Hoeflea algicola: one gene and its partner. The protein of the gene in region 2 interacts with the protein of the main gene of each other region in a pairwise test. Links are inferred from orthologs where the notes say so. Each region holds a gene or a part of one and is shown on either strand. Other genes may lie near its edges.

Region 1 (4,069 bases), on a different replicon or contig from region 2:
CAACACCGCAGCCGGTCTCGCCAGCTTCGGTAGCCGTTCGGCCTATTTCGGCAAGGTCTCGGCCGATCAACTCGGCAAGATCTTCAGCCACGACATCCGTACCCTGGGCGTGCATTTCGATACAAAACCGCTCGACGGCACACCACCAACCGCGCGGTCGATGATCTTTGTCACGCCGGATGGTGAGCGGTCGATGAACACCTATCTCGGCGCCTGCGTCGAACTTGGTCCGGAAGACATTGAAGCCGATGTCGTCGCCGAAGCCAAAGTCACCTATTTCGAAGGCTATCTGTGGGACCCGCCGCGGGCCAAGGATGCGATCCGGCTCGCCGCCGGGATCGCCCACAAGCACAACCGCGAAATGTCGATGACGCTATCAGACCCGTTCTGCGTCGGCCGCTACCGGGAAGAGTTTCTCGAGCTGATGCGCTCGGGCACCATCGACATCGTGTTCGCCAATGCGGAAGAAGCCAAATCGCTTTATGAGACCGACAATTTCGAACATGCGGTGTCGCAGCTGCGCAAGGACTGCAAACTCGCGGCCATCACCCGCTCCGAGCACGGTTCGGTCATTGTTCGCGGTGATAAGCGCGTTGATATTGACGCCATTGAAATCGACGAGGTGGTCGACACCACCGGCGCCGGCGATCTCTATGCAGCGGGCTTCCTGCATGGTTACGCGGCCGGAAAGCCGCTTGACGTCTGTGGCAAGCTGGGCAGCCTCGCTGCCGGGCTGGTGATCCAGCAGATCGGACCAAGGCCGCAGCTCTCGCTCAAGGATGCAGCCAGCAAGGCCGGGTTCATCTGAACCAGGTTGCCTCATGCGCGTCACGTTCAAATCGCCTTAATTTGACGTGACTGCGCCTGCATTGATTGAAGCTGATTACTACTGCGTGCTTCGTGCATCCAGTCGGATGCCTGACGCGATAGGTTGAGGTGAGGTCGCGTCTCTCTACATCACATCTTCGGGCGGGCGACCAGGCCGCGGCCGGTAGGGTGAGAAGGCCCACCCAAAGCGGATCGCGCCGCCGCGCACGGCAAAGGCCGAAACCACGCCGATGGCCGAGGCTACAACCAGCGGCGCGCCAAACAGGCTGGCTGCTACAAACACGCCGGCACCGGTCAATGCCGCGGAGACATAGATCTCCGGGCGCATCAGCACCGAGGGTTCGCCCGCAAGCAGATCTCGCAGGATACCGCCGAAGGTCGCCGTCATCATGCCGGTGACAATCGCCGTGATCGGCGAGCCGGTCAACGCCAACCCCTTGGCCGCGCCCATCACCGCGAAGGCGGCAAGGCCAATGGCATCAAGCCAGAGCAGGAGGCGATAGCGGGATTCAACCAGGTGGGCAGTGAAATAGACCAGCGCGGCCATGGCGACGCAGACGACCAGGTAGGCCGGCTTTTGCACCCAGAACACCGGGGTCTCGCCGAGAATGAGATCGCGGAAGGTGCCGCCGCCAATGCCGGTTACGGCAGCCAGGAAACCGAAACCGATCATGTCGAGCTGCTTGCGCGACGCGGCAAGCGCGCCGGTGGCGGCGAATACCGCGACACCGGCATAATCAAGGCCTTCAAGCGGGGTCATGGGTCTCTCCTGCCCCGCCGTTCGGCCGGGCCCTGATCAGGCGTCTTTTTCGGCTTGCGGGTTGGGCGCGCCGGGTTCGGGAGCCATCTCCCGGGGGCCGCCCTTGGCGACACCGACCATGGCAGGCCTGAGCATCCGATCAGCAATCACGTAGCCGGGCTGAACCACCTCGATGACGGTGTTGTTGGGCACCTCCGTGTTGGGCACCTCGAACATCGCCTGGTGGAAATTCGGATCGAACTTCTGACCTTTGGGATCAAGCTTCTGCACGCCATGGCGCTCCAGCGAGGCAAGCATAGCGCGTTCGGTCAGTTCCACGCCTTCAACCAGGCTCTTGAGCCCGTTGTCGACAGCGCCGTCCTGCTGTTCCGGCACGGCGGCCAGCGCGCGTTGCAGGTTATCGGAAACCTGAAGCATGTCGCGGGCGAAGCCGGAAATCGCATAGGCCTTGGCGTCCCTGACTTCGCGGGCGGTGCGGCGACGCAGGTTTTCCATTTCGGCAGCCATGCGCAGACGCTGGTCCCTCAGATCCTCGATTTCGGCCACAAGTACCTGAATGGAGTCAGCCTCGGCGGACTGAGACGCCTCGGCGGGGTTTGCTGACTGCGGTGCGGTAGCCTCCTCCGGCTTGTCCTGTTCGCGGCCTTGGCTTTCATCGCTCATCATGTGGATGTCCTGTTCGTTACGATTGTTTTCTCAGGGAGTTGCACCGCATATCGACGTTCGGGCGGTAAAAATCAAGGCCCGACGGGATTGTTCGCAGGTTTGAAGGCGACATCTGCCGCGGCTGGGCCGGATCTAGTTGCGCACCAGCCTGGACACCAGTTGCGCGGTGTAATCGACCATCGGCACGATCCGGGCATAATTCAGCCGGGTGGGGCCGATAATGCCGACCGCGCCGACCACCTTGTCCTCGGCATCGCGCCAGGGAGCAACGATCAGTGACGATCCCGACAGCGAGAAAAGCTTGTTCTCTGAGCCGATGAAAATGCGCACGCCCGGACCCTGTTCGGCCAGCGTCATCAGTTCAACCAGGCTTTCCTTGCGCTCAAGCTCGTCAAACAGCATCCGCAGCCGGTCAAGTTCGTCGCCGGCGGTCAAGCCATCGAGCAGATTGCCACGACCGCGCACGATCAGCCGCGCTGCGCCCTTGTCCTCGGTGCCTGCCCAGACGGCGAGGCCGCGCTCGACAAGATCGCGTGACAGCACATCGAGTTCATTGCGCACTTCCTCGGAAATGCGTTCGAGCTCGCTACGCACTTCCGACAATGTGCGGCCGGCAAGGTGGGCATTGAGGAAATTGGCGGCTTCGGTCAATTGCCCGGCGGTCACGCCCTCGGGCAATTGCATGACCCGGTTTTCGACCTGGTCGTTGCCGCCCACCAGCACGACCAGAGCCCGGACCGGATCCAGCCGTATGAATTCGATGTGACGGATCATCGTGTCCTGCTTGGCGGCGATCACAAGGCCCGCGCCCCGGGTCATGCCCGAGAGCATTTGGCTGGCTTCGGTCAGCAGCGTCTCGACCGGCCGGCTGGGATCCTCGGGGCGGACCTGGCGCTCGATGTTCTCGCGCATTTCCGGTTGCAGATTGCCCACCTGCATGAAGGCGTCGACAAAGAACCGCAGGCCTTTCTGAGTCGGCAGCCGTCCGGCGCTGACATGCGGCGCGTAAATCAGGCCGAGTTCTTCAAGGTCGCTCATCACATTGCGGATCGATGCCGGCGACAGCGACATCGGCAACATTCGCGATAGGCTGCGCGACCCGAGCGGATCGCCTGAATCCATGTAGCTTTCCACCAGCGCGCGGAAAATCTCCCGGGACCGTTCGTCGAGCGTTCCGGCGAGTTCGGCCGATGTAGATGTGCTGATCATGGTCATACGCTGTGTCCTTGAGGGGTCGTCGATGCCGCTCGTCCATCTCTGAATATAGGGACATGCGGGCAAACACGGAAGGGGCATGCCACGCATGCCCGGCAGTGTACGAATTACCGGGCTCGGCGGCTACCGGCGTGGGCGCTGTTTTGCTTTGCATAATGGCGTCGGCACCGATAGAACCCGGAAAAATCAAATTCAGGAGACACATCATGCGTCCATCGGGCCGGAAAACAGATCAGATGCGGGCGGTCAGCTTTGAACGCGGCGTATCAAAACATGCCGAGGGCTCCTGCCTGGTCAAGTTCGGCGATACCCATGTGCTGTGCACCGCGAGCCTCGAAGAGCGGGTTCCGCCATGGCTGCGCAACGGTGGCAAGGGCTGGGTGACGGCCGAATACGGCATGCTGCCGCGCTCCACCGGCGATCGCATGCGCCGCGAAGCAAGCTCCGGCAAACAGGGCGGACGGACGCTGGAAATCCAGCGGCTGATCGGACGCTCGTTGCGCGCCGTGGTCGATCTGGAAGCGCTCGGCGAGCGTCAGATCACGGTGGATTGCGATGTCATCCAGGCCGATGGCGGCACCCGCACGGCGGCCATCACCG
Region 2 (4,074 bases):
GATCAGGACCGTGTTAAGCCGGTCGGCGTCGGGGCCGAGTTCCTCCAGCCAGAGGGTAATGTCGCCCAGCGTTGTCGGACAGACATCCGGGCACCAGGTGAAGCCGAAAAAGATCATGGCCGGGCGGCCGATCCAGTCCGAAGGCTTCACCGTCGCTCCGCGGTGGTCCGTCAGGGTGAAAGACATCTCGCCTATCGGCAAAGGCACGAGGCTGGAGCCAGATTGAACGTCGTCACGGCTCCGCCACCAGCCGAGGCCGAGAGTCAAGATCAGTGCGCCAACGCCTGAGGCTCCGGCGAGAAGCAGCCTCCGGCGTCTCATTTTTTGCTGTCCGGGCAGCCAGCGTCCCTCGCGCCCATGCCCCGGATAGCCACGGGAACCGTCACATCGCCCGCCTCGCGAAAGGTCAGCGTGACCGGATATATCTCGCCTTCCTTCAGCACCTTTGTGAGGCCCATCAGCATGCCGTGATAGCCGCCCGGTTCCAGCGCCATGGTGGAGCCTGCCGGTACGGGGATCGCCATCGCGTGCGGCATCGAGGCCACGCCATCCTTCACCACGGTTTCGTGCAGCATCGGCTTGTCGGACACCGGAGTGGTGATGGCGGTCAGCGTATCGTCCGTCGCGCCGGTGTTGCGGATGGTGACGTAGAACGCACCGGGCCGCGTCATTCCGATCGAAGCCCGCGACCAGGCTTCCGAGATTTCGAGTGAGCCAAGTTCAACGGGTTCACATGCCAGCACTTGGCCGGCGGATAGGCTGAGGAGGAGCGCAGTCAGAAGATATTTCATGATACTCACAATCTTTGCTTCAGGTCGTTCAGGATTTCGCTTGCCGGTGTGCCATAGCTGAACTGGCGCAGCCAATCTCCGTCGGGTCCGATCAGGTAAAGAGATGGGCTGTGCGACATTGTGTAGCCATCGGGCGCGCTGGCATTGGCCTCGCGCTCGTAATAGATGCGGAAACTGTCGGCTACGGCGCTGGTCTGCCTCTCGTCGCCCGCGAGACCGAGGATCGACGGGTGGAAGGCTGCGGTAAAATCAGCAAGTCCCAGCCTGCGGTCGCGTATGGGGTCGATGGAGATAAAGAGCGGTTGCACAAGGGCAGCCTGATCGCCAAGATGGTCCATGACCTGCGCGACCTCGGCCAGCGTCGTGGGGCAGACGTCGGGGCAATTGGTGAAACCGAAGAACACCAGCTGGTGCTTTCCTGCAAATTCCTCCGTCCTCCGCAGGCGCCCCTCAGCATCGGGGAGTGCGAAGGTGGGCCGGAAGGGGGCAACATCCGAGGGCAACGGCGCTCGGTTCGCCAAAAGGACGAGCGTGCCATAAGCCAGCACAGCCAAACCGGCTGCGGCCCAAAGGATCTTCTGCACGCTTGTCAATCGCATCGGTTCGTTCGTCTCCGCTCCCCGACCTGTTTAAGACCTCAAGTCCCTTGAGCCTCAAGTGCGACATTCTGCCATCACGCACAGTAATGGTCATACCAATAGTATAGTCGCCAGTAGGTTTATGTTCAGGACAATGATCGTGACCGCGATCAACGCGCAGACTGCGGTCAGCCAGCGGGGCGCAACCAGCTCGCCCATCTTGGCGGAGCTGGCGGTGAACATTACCAGCGGCACGATTGCAAAGGGTAGCTGGAAGGACAGGACCACCTGGCTCAGGATCAGCAACTGTCCGGTGCCTTCGCTGCCAAAACACAGAATCACGAAAGTTGCGGGTAGGATCGCAATGCCACGGGTGATTAGACGCCGCACCCAAGGTCTCAGCCGAAGCTTGATGAACCCTTCCATCACGATCTGACCCGCCATGGTGGCGGTCACGGTCGAATTCAGGCCTGCGCAAAGCAGCGCCACACCAAACAGCACAGGTGCCAAAGCCGATCCAAGCAACGGTTCCAAGAGCAGATGCGCCTTGTCGATTTCGGCCACGTCATTTTCGCCGACGGTGTAGAAGGCCGCCGCCGCAAGGATCAGGATTGAGGCGTTGATCGTCAATGCGAACATCAGCGCAATAGTCGAATCCCATGTAGCATGTCGCAGCGCCTCCCGTTTAGAGGGCAGATCGAGTCCAAATGCACGGGTCTGCACGATGCCTGAATGGAGATAAAGATTGTGAGGCATCACGGTCGCTCCGATGATCCCCAGCGCGAGATAGAGCATCGTGGGATTGTTGACGATCTCGCGGTTCGGTGCAAAGCCCGCGATCACCGCGCCCCATTCGGGATCAGCCTGCGCGATCAGCACCGCGAAACAGACCGTGATCGTCGCCATCAGTGCAATGATGAAGGCTTCAATCCAGCGAAACCCCTTGTTCTGCATCCACAGGATCAGGAACACATCGGCCGCAGTGATGAATACACCAACTTCCAACGGGATGCCTAACAGCAGGTTCAGCCCGATGGCGGTGCCGATCACCTCTGCCAGATCGGTGGCGATGATGGCAAGTTCCGCAAAGATCCATAGCGATATAGACATCCATTTTGGATAGGCGTCGCGACAGGCCTGAGCCAGATCACGACCTGAGGCTACCGCCAGCCGCGCGCAAAGCGACTGCAGCAGGATCGCCATGATGTTGGACAAAAGCGCCACGAACAGCAGCGTGTAGCCGAATGCTGCGCCCCCCGCGAGCGATGTTGCCCAGTTACCCGGGTCCATGTAGCCCACAGCTACTAGATAACCTGGGCCGACAAAGGCCAGAAAGCGGCGGAATCGGCTGGTGCCTCCATTGCCCACGGCGATGGTTCGGAACACCTCCGACATGGAGGGTGCTTCGCGCTCCTGGCGCCAGGCTGATCGGGTCATGGTATTCGGATTTCTTTCAAAAACCTTATGATAGACTGGTGATACATAAATAGCTTCTGCTAACCTTTTTATGGCGCGGCCTTTCTTGGCAAGCCGCTCTGACCAACATGCGCCCGAACTCAGGTCATGCGAGTAGGTTCCCACGGAGGCAATTCGGTAGCACACACTATGGCCGGATGACCCGGCCGGGTCAGTTGAATTAAACCTTGATCAGCGCCGCAGTGGCATACATGAATGCGATCCCGCCAAGAAATCCTCCCAGAACAGCCGGCGAGAGCAATACGGCCTGGCGGTCAGGATTCTGGCGCATCAGGTAGGCGCCGACCTCAACCATGACCTGCATGATTGCGCCCGCGCCTACAGCCAGAACTAATGCCGACCATTGTGGCGCATAGGCGAGACTGCCCGCCCACATACCCAGTACGGCTGGACCGCCGGCCAGTAGTGTCAGCGCCACAAATGTCCAGAGTGGAGGACGGATCCGCAGCATGGGTGCGGCGATGCCGATTCCCTCAGTCACATTATGCAGCGCAAAGCCGAGAACGAGGAAGGTACCAAGCCCTGCCGATCCGGCTGCAAAAGCGCCGCCGATCGCCAGGCCCTCACCGAAATTGTGCAGCCCTATGCCAAGGGCGATGAAAAATGCGAGCGCCAGTCCCTCGGGTTGGCCGCGCCAGCGTCCGATCGCCATTAATAGCAGAAAACTCGCCAGGCCCGCCAGCCAGACCATTGCGGACCCCTGGAACAATGCGGCCGCTTCGGAGGCCAGCTCCAGTGCCTCGGCGGTCATGTCGATGAGCAGGAATGCCAGCAGACCAACAGTCAGCGCGAGCAGAAAGTTCATCCCGGCCCGCCCGACGCCGCGCATGGCCGGATAAAACATCAGTCCGAGCGCCACCGGCAGCAGACCGACGATCGCCCCGACCAGCGCCTGCGCCTGTAATTGGGACGTCGTGGCCTTTGGCGTCGACACGGCGACAGCGATTTCATGTTCGAACGCCGTGCCGGTGTTGGATAGGAGTTTGACAACATGTGCCTCGCCAAGCACCCAGGGATAGGGAATCTGCACCCAGACGGCCTCTCCCCGCGCGATTGGTCCGGGCGGATCTTGGGTGAAGGTCCAGAACGCGTCGTCCACCACCACCTGGGCGATCACCATGGGATCTGATCCGCCGGCTCGTACCCGCAACCCGATGCCTGTCTCGTCGAGAATGGTCCGCTCCACGGTCATGGCCTCGACCGGCGGAGCGCCATTGTTGAAACTGCGC

Evidence for each region. Proteins that work in one complex are often made in the same cells at the same time.
Region 1: the proteins of OEG84_RS24010 (region 2) and grpE interact in binary tests that used the Escherichia coli proteins (3 or more experiments, as listed by UniProt). The link is inferred for Hoeflea algicola from one-to-one orthologs.

The regions. Positions count from the first base shown.
Region 1 is NZ_JAOVZR010000001.1:3,688,383-3,692,451, reverse strand. The notes cover bases 443-3,416. They hold grpE (nucleotide exchange factor GrpE), read right to left. Parts: upstream 2,261-3,416; coding sequence 1,625-2,260; downstream 443-1,624. Other genes in these bases: hrcA (heat-inducible transcriptional repressor HrcA), read right to left, coding at 2,387-3,416; OEG84_RS17975 (trimeric intracellular cation channel family protein), read right to left, coding at 953-1,588; OEG84_RS17980 (adenosine kinase), read left to right, coding at 443-808. Outside these bases: more of OEG84_RS17980, read left to right, coding at 1-442; more of hrcA, read right to left, coding at 3,417-3,469; rph (ribonuclease PH), read left to right, coding at 3,676-4,069. UniProt on the Escherichia coli protein: Participates actively in the response to hyperosmotic and heat shock by preventing the aggregation of stress-denatured proteins, in association with DnaK and GrpE. It is the nucleotide exchange factor for DnaK and may function as a thermosensor.
Region 2 is NZ_JAOVZR010000003.1:52,812-56,885, reverse strand. Bases 644-3,622 are described here. They hold OEG84_RS24010 (Nramp family divalent metal transporter), read right to left. Parts: upstream 2,807-3,622; coding sequence 1,481-2,806; downstream 644-1,480. Other genes in these bases: OEG84_RS24005 (ZIP family metal transporter), read right to left, coding at 3,006-3,622; OEG84_RS24015 (SCO family protein), read right to left, coding at 797-1,375; OEG84_RS24020 (copper chaperone PCu(A)C), read right to left, coding at 644-791. Outside these bases: OEG84_RS24025 (SCO family protein), read right to left, coding at 1-186; more of OEG84_RS24020, read right to left, coding at 318-643; more of OEG84_RS24005, read right to left, coding at 3,623-4,074. UniProt on the Escherichia coli protein: H(+)-stimulated, divalent metal cation uptake system. Involved in manganese and iron uptake. Can also transport cadmium, cobalt, zinc and to a lesser extent nickel and copper. Involved in response to reactive oxygen.